4 regions of the Stenotrophomonas sp. GW821-FHT01H02A genome follow, and region 2 is predicted to be linked to each of the others. Evidence: predicted binding sites of a transcription regulator. Region 2 holds the regulator's gene; each other region holds the start of a gene.

Region 1 (4,209 bases), on a different contig from region 2:
AAGCCGCGCCCGTTCTCGCCGGCGCGGGCCGCTTCCACCGCGGCGTTCAGGGCCAGGATGTTGGTCTGGAACGCGATGCCGTCGATCACCGACGAGATCTCGGCAATGCGCGCCGAGGACTGGTCGATCTCGTTCATCACCGCGGCCATCTGCGCGATCGCCTGCTCGGTCGCCTTCACCGCGGCGCCGGCCGCATGGGCTTCCAGGTCAGCCTGGTTGGCGAGCTCGGCGTTCTGCCGCACCGTGGAGGTCAGCTCTTCCATCGAAGCCGCCGCTTCCTCCAGATTGGCCGCCTGCTGCTCGGTGCGGCGCGACAGATCGTGATGGCCGGCCGCCAGTTCCTGCGCGGCATCGTTGATGCTGCCGGCCGCGCCCTGGATCTGCTGCACGATGCCGGTCAACTGCACGGCAGTAACCGTCGCATCGTCACGCATCTGCGCGAAGACGCCTTCGTAATCGCCCTCCATCCGCGCGGTCAGGTCGCCGGTGGAGATCGCACGCAGCACCTGCGAGAGATCGGCGATGCTGCTCTGCGAACTGGCCATCATGCCGTTGAGCTGGGCCACCATGGCCCGGAACTGGAACTGGAACGCCTGCTCGCTGCCGCGCACCGAAAAGTCGCCGGCATGCGCGGCCGCGGCCAGCGTCTCGATCTGCTGGTTGATCGCCATCAGGCTGGCCTTGACCGTGGCCATGGTGCTGGTGAGCACGGCCTTCTCGCCCGGATAGCTGTCCAGATCGCGGCTCAGATCGCCGATCGCGTAGCGCTGCATTACCTCGACCATGTGGAACTCCACCGCGACGTGGGAACCGACCAGCTCGTTGGTGGCACGGATCATCCGCCCGAAATCGCCCGGGAAGGCGGATTCATCCATGCGATGACGGAGGGCGCCGGCGTCGTGCTGGCGCGCCATGTCCAGCTGCGCGGCGATCGCGCCCTGGACGCTCTGGCGGACCGTCGCCATGGCATTGCCGAGCTGGGTGATTTCGTCGCGGCCACCCAGCTGGACGTCCTGCGCCAGGTCGCCCTTGGCCATCCGCGTCGCCAGGGCGACCGCCCGGGCCAACGGCCCGGTCAGGCTGCGGCCGATCAGGACGGACGCGGCGATGCCGACCACCAGCGCAATCGCGCCCAATACAAGCAGCTGCAGCAGCGTGCGCTCGCCGAGCCGGATCGCATCGGCAGCGGCCTCGCGGCTTTGCTTTTCCTCGTAGACCACGCCATCACTGAGGGCCTGGTTCCACCCATTGGCCGCCTCCTGCACCGCACCCAGGGTGAGTGCGGTGGCCGCGGCGAAGTCGCCCTGCTCCATCTGTTCGCTCATCTGCTTGTTGAGCGGACGTGCCGCAGCGCGCCGGGCGGCGATGGCCTCACCGATGGGCTGGTCGCCTGGCTGCGTCGGCAATGCCTGGTAGGCCATCCAGCTCGCTTCATAGCGCGCGACGAGCGCGGCGATGCGCGCCTCATCATCGGCCAGGCCGTCGCCCTGGCGGATCAGCATTTCCCGGCGCACGACCATCATCTGGTTATTGGCATCGAGCATGTCCGAGAGCAGCCGCACTTTGGCCACGTTGACCTCGACCACCTGCTGCATCGCGCGCTTCTGCACCGCACTGCCGGCAGCGCCGGTGGCCACGACGGCCGCCACCAGCAGCAACAACAGGCCGAAGCCCATACCTAGACGCCAGACAACGCTGACGTTCCGCAAAAAATCCATGAGACATCCAAAAAACGTGGGGGGGGGTGGGCTGGTATCGGCGCCGGATGCAGCGCCTTGACCGGCGGGCGTGACCACGCTGTGAATGGATTCACGTAACGCCCTGCGCCATGCGCAGCTTGTTCTGCACCGCCACTCAGCCCCGCGTCAGGCTTTTCACGGTGAGTGCGCACGCCGGGCAGGCATGGTGGAAACACGTTCCCGCTGGAGTTGCCGATGTCCCTTCGCCTGCACCGAATCGCCCGCGTCACCACGCTTGCCCTCGCCCTGGGGGCGTCCTCAGGCTGGGCCATCGCGCAGACGGCACCCGCGCCGGCCGCGACGAGTATCGACGCCGAGACGCCGGTGGCCACCGGCCCACGCTCGGATCTCCATGCGCAGGTGCTGCTGGATCGGGCGCATTTCTCGCCCGGGCAGATCGATGGTGAAGTCGGCTCCAACCAGAAGCGCGCGGTTTCCGGGTTCCAGGCCGCGCGCGGATTGAAGGTCACCGGCGAACTGGACGATGCGACATGGCAGGCCCTGCAACCGGACAGCGCGCCGCCCCTGGTGCGCTACACGCTGACCGCCGAGGACGTCGCCGGCCCGTTCCACCCCGTGCCGAAGGGCCCGGCCGAACAGGCCAAGTTGAAAGCATTGGGCTTCGGCTCGGTAGAAGAGGCGCTGGGCGAACGCTTCCACGCCTCGCCGGACCTGCTGAAAACCCTCAACCCGGGCGTGGACCTGGGCAAGGCCGGCAGCGTGATCCAGGTGCCGAACATCGCGGTGACGCCGCTGGCCAAGGCCAGCAAGCTGGTGATCGACAAGTCCGACTCGACGCTGCGACTGTTCGATGCCGATGGCAACGTCTACGCGCAGTTCCCGGTGTCTTCGGGCAGCAAGCATGACCCCCTCCCGATCGGGAAGTGGACGATCCTCGGCATCTCGCGCGATCCCACCTTCCACTACAACCCCAAGCTGTTCTGGGACGCCAAGGCCGGCGATAGCAAGGCGGTGCTGCCGCCGGGCCCGAACAATCCGGTCGGCGTGGTCTGGATCGACATCTCCAAGCCGCATTACGGCCTGCACGGCACCCCCGAGCCCGGCCATGTCGGCAAGACCGAATCGCACGGCTGCGTGCGCATGACCAACTGGGATGCGCTGCAGGTGGCCGATGCGGTGGATGCCTCCGTGCCGGTCGTGATGCAGGAGTAAGCACATGAAGACACTGCGACTGCTGGCGGTAGGCCTGGTGATCGGCGTGGTCGGGTACTGGCTGCTGGCGCCCGGCCCCTCTGCCCGCCTGGGTGCCGCCGAGCCGGCCAAAGTAGGCTCGGCCACGAGTTCCACCCGCGCCGCACTCGACGTGCCACCGCCACCTGCACCCGCGCCGGCGCCGATCCAGACCACGCCCTCACCGCCCGCGCCTGACGCGGGCGGTTCCGCACCCGCGCCCGCACCCGCACCGGAGGACGCGGCCGGCGCGTTGCTGCTGCCTGTCCAGGGCATCCGTGCTGACCAACTGCAGGACACGTTCACCGATGCGCGCAGCGAAGGCCGCGTGCACGATGCGATCGACATCCTGGCGCCGAACGGTACGCCGGTGCTGGCCGTTGCCGATGGCACGGTGGAGAAGCTGTTCGACAGCGTGCGCGGCGGGCTGACCGTGTACCAGTTCGAACCGAGCGGCCGTTACTGCTACTACTACGCGCACCTGGACCGCTATGCCGACGGTCTGGTCGAGAAGAAGACGATCAAGCGTGGCGAGGTGATCGGCTACGTCGGCAGCACCGGTAATGCCAGTCCCGAAGCGCCGCACCTGCATTTCGAGATCCACGTACTGGGTCCGGAAAAGCAGTGGTGGAAGGGCGAATCCATCAACCCCTATCCGGTACTGAAAGGTCAGCAGGCGCTCTGATCAACGTGGGCCGGGGGCTGCGTCCCGCATCGCCCGCGCCAGTTTCCCAGGCACGACCAGGCAGCACGTCCAGGCGGTCATTGAGCTCGCCAGCGACTGAGTGCCGAAGAGATGCACCGCTCCTCGGAGATGCGTTTCCAACGGCTGGACGCGAACCAGGACGGCAACCTGGAATTGTCCGACGTGCGGATGGGCGCCGGCCAACGCTGAGGCGCCCGCCACGAAAAAGCCCCGCTTTCGCGGGGCTCTTCCTGCACCTTCAGGCACTACCAGGCCTGCCCGGCACGCCTGCGCCTGATCAGGCGAACGGGTCCTGCAGGACCATGGTGTGGTCGCGGTCCGGGCCGGTCGAGACGATGCTGACCGGGCAACCGGCCAGCTCTTCCAGCGCGCGCAGGTAAGCGCGGGCGGCCGGCGGCAGGTCATCCCAGTTGGTGATGCCGTGGGTGTTCTCGGTCCAGCCCGGGAACTCCAGGTACACCGGCGTGCATTCTTCCCAGCCCTGCGCGTCCAGCGGGGCGTACTCGGTACGCTTGCCACGGTATTCGTACGCGATGCAGACCTTCAGCTTTTCCATGCCGTCGAGCACGTCCA
Region 2 (4,209 bases):
CCCTGCTGGTGCTGCCGGCCAACACCAGTTTCGGCGACATGGACGAGGTGGTCCGTCGCTTCAGCGCCGCCAACCCGCAGGGCGTGGTGCTGAGCAAGCTGGACGAGACCGGCCGCTTCGGTACCGCCCTGTCGGTGGCGGTCGACCACCGCCTGCCGATCACCTGGGTCACCGATGGCCAGGACGTTCCCGAAGACCTGCACCGTGCCAGTGCGGCCAATCTTGTACTTCGCCTTGAAGATTTGCGCCGCGCGGCCGATATGCCCTGCAACCCGGAGTTGAACCATGCCGTCGCGTGAGTACGCCAAGCTGACCAAGACCTTCCCGTTGTCGGCTACCCGAAGCCAGCCGCTGGGCCCGGTCCGCACCATCGCCGTCACCGGCGGCAAGGGCGGCGTGGGCAAAACGAACGTTTCGGCCAATCTGGCCGTGGCGCTGGCGGACATGGGCAAACGCACGCTGCTGCTGGACGCCGACCTCGGCCTGGCCAACATCGACGTGATCCTCGGCCTGCAGCCGAAGGTGACCCTGGCCGACCTGGTCGCCGGGCGCTGCACGCTGGAAGAAGTGATCATGGAAGGCCCCGGCGGCGTGCTGGTGGTCCCCGCCGCCTCCGGCCGCCGCCACATGGCCGAGCTGCAGCCGGCCGAGCACGTCGGCCTGGTCAACGTGTTCTCCGAGCTCGAGCGCGAGCTGGACATCATGATCGTGGACACCGCCGCCGGCATCACCGATGGCGTGCTGACCTTCTGCCAGGCCGCGCAGGACACCGTGGTGGTGGTCTGCGATGAGCCGGCCTCGATCACCGATGCCTACGCGCTGATCAAGGTGCTCTCGCGCGAGCGCGGCGTGGACCGGATCCAGGTGGTGGCCAACATGGTCCGCGACCCGAACGAAGGCCGCGTGCTGTACGAAAAGCTGACCCGCGTCTGCGAGAAGTTCCTCGCCGATGTCTCGCTGAACTACCTGGGCTGCGTGCCGCAGGATGACTGGCTGCGCCTGTCGGTGCAGCGCCAGCAGCCGGTGGTCAAGGCCTATCCCTCCAGCCCGGCCGCGCTGGCGCTGACCGAGATCGCGCGCCGCACCGCCCGCTGGCAGGCCCCGACCGAGCCGCGTGGCGGGGTCGAGTTCTTCCTGGAACGCATCCTCAAGCAGCGCGGGGTGACGGCATGAAAGGCGCAGCACAATACAAAGAGGTCCAGCGGACCGCCGCGAACGAGTGCATTGCCCAGCACTCGGACCTGGTCCGGCGGATCGCCCACCATCTGGCCGCGCGCCTGCCGGCGAGCGTGGAAGTGGACGATCTGATCCAGGCCGGGATGATGGGCCTGATCGAGGCCTCGCGCAGCTACGACGCCGACCAGGGCGCCTCGTTCGAAACCTACGCCTCGATCCGCATCCGCGGCTCGATGATCGACGAGATCCGCCGCGGCGACTGGGTGCCGCGTTCGGTGCACCGCCGGGCCCGCGATGCCGCCGCGACCATCCGTCGCCTGGAGCAGAGCACCGGCCGCGCCGCCAGCGCCACCGAAGTGGCCGCCGCGATGGACATGCCACTGCCGGACTACCTGCGCCTGATGGAAGACGCCTCGCGCGGCCAGGTGCTGAGCCTGGAATCGCGGATCGAAGACCAGGGCGAGCTGGACACCGTCGCCCAGGGCGGCCCGACCCCGCAGCAGGTCCTGGAGCGCGGCGAATTCGGGCGCGAGCTGGGCAATGCGATCGGCCTGCTGCCCGAACGCGAACAGCTGGTCCTGTCGCTGTACTACGAGCAGGAACTGAACCTGAAAGAGATCGGTGCCGTACTGGGTGTCAGCGAATCGCGCGTGTGCCAGATCCATGGCCAGGCCGTGCTGCGCCTGCGGGGCCGGCTGAAGATCTTCGAGGCGGCAGACGCCGGCCTCGAGAACCATTGAAATCGAGGAAAATGCTTTGAACAAGAACATGCGTATCCTGATCGTCGACGACTTCTCGACCATGCGTCGTATCGTCAAGAACCTGCTGGGCGATCTGGGCTTCACCAATACGGCCGAAGCCGAGGACGGGCATGCCGCGCTGGCGATGTTGCAGAGCCAGCCGTTCGATTTCGTGGTCACCGACTGGAACATGCCAGTCATGACCGGCATCGACCTGCTCAAGGCCGTGCGTGCCGATGCCAAGCTCAAGACCCTGCCGGTGCTGATGGTCACCGCTGAAGCCAAGCGCGAGCAGATCATCGAAGCCGCCCAGGCCGGCGTGAACGGCTACATCATCAAACCGTTCACCGCGCAGACCCTGGAAGAAAAGCTCGGCAAGATCTTCGAACGCCTGGCAGCGAGCGCCTGATGGAAACCCTGAGCGACAAATCCGCGCTGGTGCAGCGCCTGCAGGACGCCCTGGCCGCACTGGAGAGTGGTGACGAGGCCGGTTGGCGCCGGGAAATCGACGCGCTCGCCGCGCTGCGCACGCAGCCGATGATGGCCGGCCTGAACCGCCTGGCCCGCGAGCTCGGCCAGGCCCTGGGCGAACTGCCCAGCCTGCCCAGCGAAGCCGGCGAGCTGGATGATGCCTGCGCGCGCCTGGACCACGTGGTGGCGATGACCGAACAGGCCACCCACCGCACGCTGGACCTGGCCGAGGAATGTCGCTCGCTGACCGAGCAGCTGCGCGCCAACGGGTTGACGCCCGACCAGGACCAGCAGCTGGACCGGATCCGCCACAACCTGACCGAAATCGCGCTGACGCAGAGCTACCAGGACCTCACCGGCCAGATCATCCGCCGCGTGGTCGGGATCGTGCGGCGCGTGCACGAGGGCTTCGGCGCGCTCGGCCTGCCGCCGCAGGACGACGACAGCAAGCGCGACAACAACGGCCTGGCCGGCCCGGCCGTGAATGGCCTGGATCGCCATGCGGTGTCACAGAACGACGCCGACGACCTGCTCTCGGACCTGGGACTGTAACGATCATGAGTGCTGTGCCAGACGATATCGCTGCCGATTTCATCCTCGAGGCCCAGGAAATCCTGGACCGCCTCGGCGAACAGCTGGTGTCGCTGGAGCAGGCGCCCCAGGATGCCGACCAGCTCAACGCCGTGTTCCGTGGTTTCCACACCCTCAAGGGCGGTGCCGGCTTCCTCGGCATCCAGGCGATGGTCGAGCTGTGCCACGCCGCCGAGGAAACCCTCGGCATGGCGCGCTCGGGCCAGGCCACGCTGCAGGCCCACCATTTCGATGCGGCCCAGCAGTCGCTGGACTACCTGCAGTCGATGCTGGATTCGGTCTCGGCCGGGACCGAGCCGGGGTATGCCCCGCCGGAACTGATCGCCCAGTTCGACGTCAACGGTCCGGCCACGCCGACGCCCGCGGCCGCTCCCACGGCCGGCAGCGGTGGCGAACTGATCACCGATGATGAGTTCGAAGCCCTGCTCGACCAGCTGCATGGTGGCGCGGCGCCGGCCGCCGTTGCCGCGCCGAAGCAGGACGACGGCCTGATCGGCGAAGACGAGTTCGAAGCGCTGCTGGACCAGTTGCACGGTGGCGCCGTTCCCGGTGCCAACGCGATAACCAGTACACCCTCGCCCGCTCCTCGCGCCACGGCGGCACCGGCGGCACCGAGCGCGAAGCCGGCCCCGGCCAAACCGGTCGCCGAAGCCGAACACACGGTGCGCGTGGACACCAAGCGCCTGGATGCGATCGTCAACCTGATCGGCGAGCTGGTGCTCTCGCGCAACCGACTCAAGACCCTGCGCGCGCGCCTGCACGATGAAGAGCTCGACCGCGCGGTGTCCACGCTGGACATCGCGACCGCACGGCTGCAGTCGGCGGTCATGCGCACGCGCATGCAGCCGGTCGGCAAGGTGTTCTCGCGCTTTCCCAAGGTGGCCCGCGACGTGGCGCGGTCGCTGAAGAAGGAAGTCGAACTGGAACTGATCGGCGCGGAAACCGAACTCGACCGCAACCTGGTCGAAGCGCTGGCCGATCCGCTGGTCCATCTGGTCCGCAATGCGATCGACCATGGCGTGGAAATGCCCGACCTGCGCGAGGCCCAGGGCAAGCCGCGCAGCGGCCACGTGCGCCTGTCGGCCCAGCAGGAAGGCGACTACGTCAGCATCGAAGTGCAGGACGACGGCGCCGGCATCGATCCCGAACGCCTGCGCCAGAAGGCGCGCGAGAAGGGCTTGATCGACCCGGAGGCCGCGGCCCGCCTGAGCAGCGAGGAATGCCTGCACCT
Region 3 (4,209 bases), on a different contig from region 2:
GAAAGCACCCGGCACAAGGCGCTGCTGATCTCGCCGTACTTCGTGCCCGGCGAAGACGGCACGGCGGGGCTGGGCGCGATGGTCGCGCGTGGCGCCCAGGTCGGGGTGATCACCAACTCACTGGCCGCCAACGACGTGGCCGCCGTGCACAGCGGTTACATGCACTACCGGGCGCCGCTGCTGCGCGGTGGCGTGCAGCTGTACGAGCTCAAGTCACGCGGCAATGTCGATGGCGGCGGCCTGTTCGGCAGCAGTGGCGCCAGCCTGCACACCAAGGCCTTCATGATCGATGACCAACGCGGCTTCGTCGGCTCGTTCAACCTGGATCCACGCTCGGCGTATCTGAACACCGAGATGGGCGTGCTGTTCAACGATCCGGCGCTCGCCGCGCAACTGCGCGACGAGTATCTGCGCCTGGCCAGCCCGGAACAGAGTTACTGGGTGGCCCTGGGGCCGGACGGCGACGTGCGCTGGCTGGAGCGGGATGCGCAGCCGCCGCACTGGCTGTACAGCGAACCGGATACCGGGTTCTGGCTGCGCGCCAGCGCGCGCGCGATCAGCTGGCTGCCGCTGGAGTCGCAACTCTGACTCAGCCGGCCTGCGCCACCTCGAGTTCGGCCTCTTCACCCACCGCCCGCCCGTGCACGCGCCGCCAGATCCACTGCAGGGCATGCGGCGGTGTGTCGTCCAGCTGTTCCAGCAGGGCCAGCGCCTGGACCTGGCCGATCTGGCCATGGCGGCACAGCAGGCTGGCCGCCGCCGCCGCGCGCGCAAAGCGCAGGCTGGCCGCCAGCCCGCTGCCGCTCTGGCGGATCAGGGCATCGTGTACCGCCTTGGGCAGCTCCCACGCAGCGGCGATCCGGCTGGCCACCGGCAGGGTCCAGCTGTCCAGCAGTTCGGCCGCCAGCGCGCGTGGCGGTACCGCCACATCCTGCTCCGCACAGGCATCCAGCAGATGGCGCACCACCAGCGCGGCGCCCAGGCCCTGGGTCAGGCCCAGCCACTGCGCGGCGAAGCCATCTTCATGGGTGACCGTGCGTGCGTGATCGGCGGCAGCGCGCGAGGCCAGCAGCGCGTGCTCCCAGATCACGGCGCTGAACTGCGGAAAGGCATCGCACTGCAACTGCATCACCGGCTGCACCAGCACCGCGCTGATGATCTGGCGGATGCCATCGGTACCGACCAGGGTGACCGCGCGCTGCAGCGTCTCCACCGGGCGCGCCTGCACCCGGTAGACCGGGCTGTTGGCGATGCGCAGCAGATTGCCGGTCAGCACCGGATCCTGGCTGATGATCCCAGCCATCGCGCGCGCCGAGGCGTCGCTGTCGTTGACGGTCTGGATCAGCTGCGGCAGCAGCTGCGGCCGACGCGGCAGGTGTCTGGCCGACCAGTCCCGCGCCAGCAGCGAGGCGGTGACGGCATCGCGCAGCTCAACCGCATGCGGCGCCGCTGCGTCGGCGGCATCGCCACTGCGGGGCACCAGCGCAAGCGTGTACAGCCCGGCCTGCAGCACCGCCAACGGATCGGTGCCCGGCGGCAGCAGCCCCGCCGGCAAGGCCGCGCTGCGCTCCTGCAGTCCGCTGGCGCGGTCCATCGCGGGCGCCGCCATGCCACGCCGCTGGCGGAGCAGGACGGCCACACCCAGCAGCACCAGCACCGCGGCGCCCATCCAGATCGCGACGGTCATGCCGGTCGTCCTGGACGCACCGGGTCCCGCCCTTGCGTTGTTGCGACTGCGCCCACGTGATCCTTCCTGCGATGACCGGCCATCCACACCGTTGCCACGGCATCGGCCTGCGCTTCAGCAACTTTAATGGCGGCGCGGCAGGCGCTCCGCTGACAACACCCTCCATCGGAATGGACTAGAATGGCGCCGCGCGACCCGTCCGAGACCCGACGACGTCGCTTTTTTTGTTTTACAACCCACCTTTTGCTGGCGCGTTCGCCGCTGTTCGCCACCGTTCGCACCATCGGAGCCACCATGTTATTTGAAACCCTCGAAACCACCGGTCACGAACAAGTGGTGTTCTGCCACAGCCGCGACGCCGGTCTGAGGGCGATCATCGCCATCCACAACACCACCCTGGGCCCGGCCCTGGGCGGCGTGCGCATGCGTCCCTACGCCAGCACCGACGAGGCCCTGGCCGATGCGCTGCGCCTGAGCCGCACCATGACCTACAAGAACGCCCTGGCCGGCCTCAACGTGGGTGGCGGCAAGGCGGTGATCATCGGCGACCCGAAGCGTGACAAGAGCGAAGTGCTGTTCCGCGCGTTCGGCCGCTATGTCGATTCGCTGGGCGGGCGCTACATCACCGCCGAAGACGTGGGTACCGATGTCAACGACATGGAGAACATCTACCTGGAAAGCGAGTACGTCACCGGCGTACACCAGGTGCACGGGGGCTCCGGCGACCCGGCCCCGTTCACGGCGTATGGCGCGCTGCAGGCGTTGATGGCGGCGATGCAGCACAAGCTGGGGCATGAGGAAGTGGGCAAGGCCAGCATCGCGGTGCAGGGCCTGGGCCACATCGGCATGGAACTGGTGAAACTGCTGCGTGATCGTGGCGCCAAGTTGTACGTCAGCGACCTGGACAGCGCGCGCGTGGACCGCGCCGTCACCGAGTACGGTGCCGAAGCGGTGAAGCCGGAGGACATCTACGACGTCAACGCCGACATTTTCGCGCCGTGCGCGCTGGAAGGCGCGATCAATCCGGACACGTTGCCACGCCTGAAGTGCAAGATCGTCTGCGGCACCGCCAACAACCAGCTCTCCAGCCTGGACGTGGGCGACGAGCTGCATGCGCGCGGCATCCTCTATGCACCGGATTACGCGGTCAACGCCGGTGGCGTCATGAACGTCTCGCTGGAGATCGATGGCTACAACCGCGAGCGCGCGATGCGCCTGATCCGCAGCATCTACCACAACCTCGGCCGCATCTTCGCGCTGTCGCAGAGCGAAGGCATCGCCCCGCAACGCGCCGCCGACCAGATCGCCGAGTCGCGCATCCTTGCGATCGGCAAGCTGAAAATGCCGCTGGGCCGCAGCACGCCGCGGCGGGGCACGCTGCGCGGCAACTGAGCGCTGCGGTGGCAAACGAAGAGGGCGCGATCATCGATCGCGCCCTCTTTCATTTCGCGGACGTTGCGGCAAGACCCGCGCCTAGAACCCGGCCGAGTAGCGCAACTGCACCTGGCGCAGATCGCCGCGCGGGCCGAAGCGCTGGTCATAGCCGAACGCCAGGCGGCTGGTGCGGCTCAGCCAGGATTCCACCGAAAGCCCGAACAACCCGCCCGAGCGGGCCGGCTGCAGGCCCGCCAAGGGTGCCCAGGCTTCGACGCCGACAAAGCTGGCGTCCAAGGAAAGGCCATCACTGGACAGCTGCTGTTGCCACTCGGCGTAACCGCGCAGCGACCAGCCGCCCCAGCGGCGCTCGGCGCGCAGGCCGGCCAAGGCCTGGCTGCGCGTACTCACCGCCTCCTGCGCGCGCAGGCCGAAGCCCATGCCGCCCGCTTCACTGAAACCATCGCTGTCCACCCGGGCATACTCGGCCCCCAGGTAAGGCGTCAGCGAGGCGGTGGCGCCGCCGAAGCGGTAGCCCGACTCCACGCTGGCCGCGCTGAAGCTGCCGCCGTAGCGTGCATTGACGCCGTACTGGCCGGCACCGAGCAGCAACTGGCGATCGATCTCACGGGTGAACTGGCCGGCGCCGATCTGGCCCATGGCATACGCGCGGCCGGTGCCCCAGCCCGCGTAGACCTGCGCCTGCGATTGACGGTCGCGGCCGCGGTCACTGCCCCACTCGCGGCTGCCGTAGCTGCGCGTTTCGCCGAACGCGAAACCAAGCACGCCATGGCTGCCGAGTGCCATGTCCTGGCCCATCATCCAACCGCGGGTTGCCACCCCGTTGCCGGCGAAGCTGCCCTGCCCTGCCTCGCCCAGTACGCTCTGCCAGCTACCGCGCAGGCGCGGCGCGGCCTGCACATCGCCCACCCGGGCCGACAGCGCACGACGGTTCATGTCGATGCTGTCGAAGGTGGCCGCCGTGGCCAACGCGTGGGCTTTGCCGGAGAGACTGTCCAGGCTGGCCTGCAGGGCGTTGGCGCCGTCGACCTGCTGCAGCTGCCCCGCCGCATCGGCAAACCCGTCCAGCGCCGCACCGTTGCGATCCAGCACTTCGAAGGCAGATTCGACCCGCGCCGCCGAGGCCA
Region 4 (4,209 bases), on a different contig from region 2:
ACGAGAAGACCTCCTTCGCCCTGCTCGATGCCTTCGTCGAGTCCGGCTTCAACCTGGTCGATACCGCCGATGTCTATTCGGCATGGGTGCCGGGCAACCAGGGCGGTGAATCGGAAACCATCCTGGGCCGCTGGTTCAAACACAGTGGCAAGCGTGACAAGGTGGTGCTGGCGACCAAGGTGGCCAAGTGGTCCGAACACCCGGGCCTGTCCGCCGACAACATCACCGCGGCGGTGGAGGACTCGCTGCGCCGCCTGCAGACCGACGTGATCGATCTGTACCAGGCGCACGAGGATGATGAATCCACCCCGCTCGAATCCACGCTGGCGGCCTTCGGTCGCCTGATCGAACAGGGCAAGGTGCGCGCGATCGGTGCCTCCAACTACAGCGCCGAGCGCCTGCGCGATGCCTTGAAGGTCTCGGCCGACTACAAGCTGCCCCGCTACGAGACGCTGCAACCGGAGTACAACCTGTACGACCGTGCCGGCTACGAAGCCGGGCTGGAAGCGGTGGTGCGCGAAGCGCAGCTGGGCGTGATCAGCTACTACTCGCTGGCCAGTGGCTTCCTCAGCGGCAAGTACCGCAGTGCCGCCGATGCGGGCAAGAGCAGCGCGCGCGGCCAGAGTGTGGTGGACAAATACGTCAATCCGCGCGGCCTGCGCATCCTCGCCGCGCTGGACGATGTGGCCAGCACGCATGGCGTGAGCCCCTCGCAGGTGGCGATCGCGTGGTTGATCGCACGCCCGGGCATCACCGCGCCGATCGTCAGCGCCACCAGTGTCGAGCAGTTGAAGGATGTGCTGGCGGCCGCGAACGTCGCGCTGTCGACGCAGGATGTGCAGCAGCTGGATGCGGCGAGCGCCGAACAGGGCTGAGCACACCGCCCTGTGTGACGGACAGCCGCCGCAGGGCGGCTGTGTCCGTCCGGGGCGGGCGTTCCGTTTCCAGTCCGGGCTCGCTCGTCTTATCGGCTTGCCCGGCTGTCTTCGGCGACCAGCGCGTGGTGCAGGCTCACGCCAGCGCGCACGCCTTCGGCACTGGCCAGGCTGATGTTGCCGACCAGCGTTGCGTCGCCCGCGGCGTAAATGCCGGGCACGCTGGTCTGCTTGCCCGCGTCGACCTGGACCAGCACACCGATCGGGCTGTCCTCCAGCGCGCAGCCCAGCTGCTCGACCAACGGCGTGCCCATGTGCTGCCCCGCGGTGACGAACAGCGCGCGCAGTTCGATCCGGCGGCCATCGGCGAGCACGGCCGCGCTCAATGCGGGTGCTTCACCTTCCAGCCCGGTCACCGCCTCGTGCTCGATGCTGACCCCGCGATGCTGCAGGGCGGCGAGTTCCTCCGGCGCCAGTGTCATGCCGTGCGCGAACAGGGTGACGTTGCCCCAGTCCGCGAGCAACGCGGCCATCGTCGCGGATTTCTCATGCCCGCCCAGCAGGCCGATCGCACCGCCGCCGATTTCATAGCCATGGCAGTACGGGCAATGCACCACGCTGTGGCCCCAGCGTTCGGCCAGCCCAGGCAGTTCCGGCAGCGCATCGCGGATGCCGGTTGCCAGCAGCAGCTTGCGCGTGGCCCAGGTGTCACCGTTCGCGGTGCCGACCACGAAACCATCCACGGTCGGCTGGGCCGTGCAGACCGTGTCACTGATCCAGCGCACGGTGGGATAGTCCAGCAACTGCGCCTTGGCGTTGCGCAGCAGCTCGGCGCCGGCGATGCCATCCTGGCCGAGGACACCGTGGGAATGTGCGGCGAAGCGGTTGCGTGGCAGGCCGCTGTCGATCACCAGCACCTCGCGGCGCGCACGCGCCAGGATCAGGGCAGCGGACAGGCCGGCGAAACTGCCGCCGACGACAATCGCATCAAGCGTCATGGGGAACTCCTGCAGCGTGGTGAGCCAGGTGGCGGGCGAATTCCTCGCCCAACGTGGCCAGGGTGGTGTCGCGCAGGCGGGCCTCGAGCAGGGCCTGGGCCTGGCGGTAACTGTCGTCGAGTGCCTCGTTGACCACGCGCTGCACCGGGCAGCCGCGTCCGGTCTCGCGTGCGCCGGTGTGCAGCAGGGCGGGCGCACCGATGGCGAGATACACATCGTGCAGCGTGATCTGCGCCGGCGCCCGGGCGAGTTGGGCGCCGCCCCCGTGGCCACGCACGGTCGTCACCAGGCCGCCCTTGTTCAGGGCCGACAGCAGACGCCGGATCACCACGGGATGGGTCGGCAGGCAAGTAGCGAGCTGTTCGGAGGTGCGCGGGCCGTCCTGGCCGACCAGATGGGCCATCACGTGCAGCGCGTCGGAAAACTGGTTGCTGGATTTCATGTAACAACGATAGTTACATATTGATTGCCTGTCCAGTCCTGTTTCGTTCCATTTTTAGCTTACTTCCGCATACACGCAGCCTTCACAACATTGAATGGAACGCGAAGCGTGATTGGCGTCGCACTTCAGGGTGTCCCCAACAGACCGATACCGCATCGCCCTTCCTTACTTTTGATCTCTCATGACGTCCTCCGCACCGGCGCGTCCACGCGCCCTGAGTCTTCAATTCAAACTGCTGGGCGCGCTGTCGCTCGGCCTGGTCATCATCGTGCTGGCCGCCTTGGCCGGGCTGGGCTCGGCCTGGCGGCACCTGGCGGCCGAGGTGCCCGTCGAGGTCGCTCGCAAGGCACAGGCCGAGCTGCTGCAGCGCGGGTTCCGCCTGCAGGTGCAGGAGTGGAAGAACGTGTTGATCCGCGGTGCCGATGACGCCCAGCGCGAGCGCCACCTGGCCGCGTTCACTGCGGAAGGACGCCGCATTGAAGCCCTGGCCGGCACGCTGGCGACCAGCCGCGACGAACAGACACGCACGCTGGCCAACCGGTTCCTGGCCGAGCACCGCGCATTGGAGGCCCGCTACCGCGGCGCGCTGGAGGCGTTCGCGTCCAGTGGCTATGACACCCAGGCCGGCGACGCGCTGGTGCTCGGGGCCGACCGTGCCGTGGGTACCACCTTGGATGCACTGGCTGCGCGGGCCAGCGAGCGCGCGGCGTACGAGACCAACGCCACTTCCGAGCGCGCCCGCGAAGCGCTGGTCGCCTCGGCGATCGTCACGGCACTGGCGGCGGTGCTGCTGCTGGTCGCGCTTACCGTGTGGCTGCGGCGCGCGGTGATCGCCCCGGTGGTCGCGGTGGAAGCGGCGGCACGCGCGGTGGCACGCGGTGATCTGGAGCATGTCGTGGTGGTGCGCAGCCACGACGAGATCGGTCGCCTCGGCACCGCGATGCGCGCGGTGACCCAGACCCTGAAGGACGTGCTGGCCGCGCAGGCGACCATGGCACAGCGCCACGACGCCGGTGAGATCAGCTACCGCATGGACGCCACGGCATTCCCCGGCGGCTATGGGCAGATGGTGCGCGACACCAACACCCTGGTCGCCAACCACATCCAGGTGAAGCTGCGGGCGATCGAGATCATGGGCCACTACGCGGTCGGTGATCTGTCGGTGGACATGGAGCGCCTGCCCGGCGAGAAGGCGGTGATCACCCAGGCACTGGATACGGCCAAGGCCAACCTCGGTGCGATCAATGCCGAGATCAAGCGGCTGGCCGAGGCCGCCGCCGTGGGCGATTTCAGCCAGCGCGGCGATGAAGCGCGTTATCAGCACGACTTCGGCGAGATGGTCGGCGGCCTCAACCGCCTGATGCACACCACCGAGCAGGACCTGGGCGAGGCCTCGCGCGTGCTCCAGGCGATCGCCGGCGGTGATCTCAGCGCGCGCATGCACGGCGACTTCCATGGCGTGTTCGCGCGCATGCGCGATGACATGGCGCGCACCACCGGTCAGCTGGCCACCATCGTCGGCGACATCAAGCAGGCCGCGCAGTCGATCCAGACCGCGGCCGGCGAGATCGCCGCAGGCAACAGCGATCTGTCGCGCCGTACCGAACAGCAGGCGGCCAACCTGGAAGAGACCGCCGCCTCGATGGAGGAACTCACCTCCACCGTGCGCCAGAACGCCGAGCATGCGCGCCGGGCCAACCAGCTCGCGATCAACGCCGCGTCGGTCGCCATGCAGGGCGGCGAGGTGGTTGGCGAGGTGGTCACCACGATGGGGGCGATGCAGTCGTCGTCGCGGCAGATCGCCGAGATCATCGGCGTCATCGACGGCATCGCGTTCCAGACCAACATCCTCGCGCTCAACGCCGCCGTCGAAGCGGCACGCGCCGGCGAGCAG

Evidence for each region. Region 2 encodes FliA, which starts transcription of late flagellar genes. Its sites were predicted from a motif close to TAAAGTTTNNCNNNCNNNGGCCGATAA; they were not measured.
Region 1: a site for FliA is predicted at 1,753-1,779, ahead of AC07WC_RS04750 (methyl-accepting chemotaxis protein). Genes of this name have one in related genera too.
Region 3: a site for FliA is predicted at 1,787-1,813, ahead of AC07WC_RS04450 (HDOD domain-containing protein). Genes of this name have one in related genera too.
Region 4: a site for FliA is predicted at 2,440-2,466, ahead of AC07WC_RS14355 (methyl-accepting chemotaxis protein). Genes of this name have one in related genera too.

The regions. Positions count from the first base shown of each region.
Region 1 is NZ_JBWKWI010000002.1:301,593-305,801, forward strand. Features, by position in the region: gene AC07WC_RS04750 (methyl-accepting chemotaxis protein) at 1-1,718, opposite strand, end outside; gene AC07WC_RS04755 (L,D-transpeptidase family protein) at 1,935-2,912, shown strand; gene AC07WC_RS04760 (M23 family metallopeptidase) at 2,917-3,615, shown strand; gene AC07WC_RS04765 (adenylosuccinate synthase) at 3,914-4,209, opposite strand, start outside.
Region 2 is NZ_JBWKWI010000003.1:356,364-360,572, reverse strand. Features, by position in the region: gene AC07WC_RS07190 (AAA family ATPase) at 1-299, shown strand, start outside; gene AC07WC_RS07185 (MinD/ParA family ATP-binding protein) at 286-1,173, shown strand; gene AC07WC_RS07180 (RNA polymerase sigma factor FliA) at 1,170-1,916, shown strand; gene cheY (chemotaxis response regulator CheY) at 1,933-2,325, shown strand; gene AC07WC_RS07170 (protein phosphatase CheZ) at 2,325-2,939, shown strand; gene AC07WC_RS07165 (chemotaxis protein CheA) at 2,945-4,209, shown strand, end outside.
Region 3 is NZ_JBWKWI010000002.1:231,060-235,268, forward strand. Features, by position in the region: gene AC07WC_RS04445 (phospholipase D family protein) at 1-588, shown strand, start outside; gene AC07WC_RS04450 (HDOD domain-containing protein) at 590-1,687, opposite strand; gene AC07WC_RS04455 (Glu/Leu/Phe/Val dehydrogenase dimerization domain-containing protein) at 1,982-3,079, shown strand; gene AC07WC_RS04460 (S8 family serine peptidase) at 3,161-4,209, opposite strand, start outside.
Region 4 is NZ_JBWKWI010000009.1:76,558-80,766, forward strand. Features, by position in the region: gene AC07WC_RS14340 (aldo/keto reductase) at 1-875, shown strand, start outside; gene AC07WC_RS14345 (NAD(P)/FAD-dependent oxidoreductase) at 965-1,873, opposite strand; gene AC07WC_RS14350 (Rrf2 family transcriptional regulator) at 1,863-2,315, opposite strand; gene AC07WC_RS14355 (methyl-accepting chemotaxis protein) at 2,497-4,209, shown strand, end outside.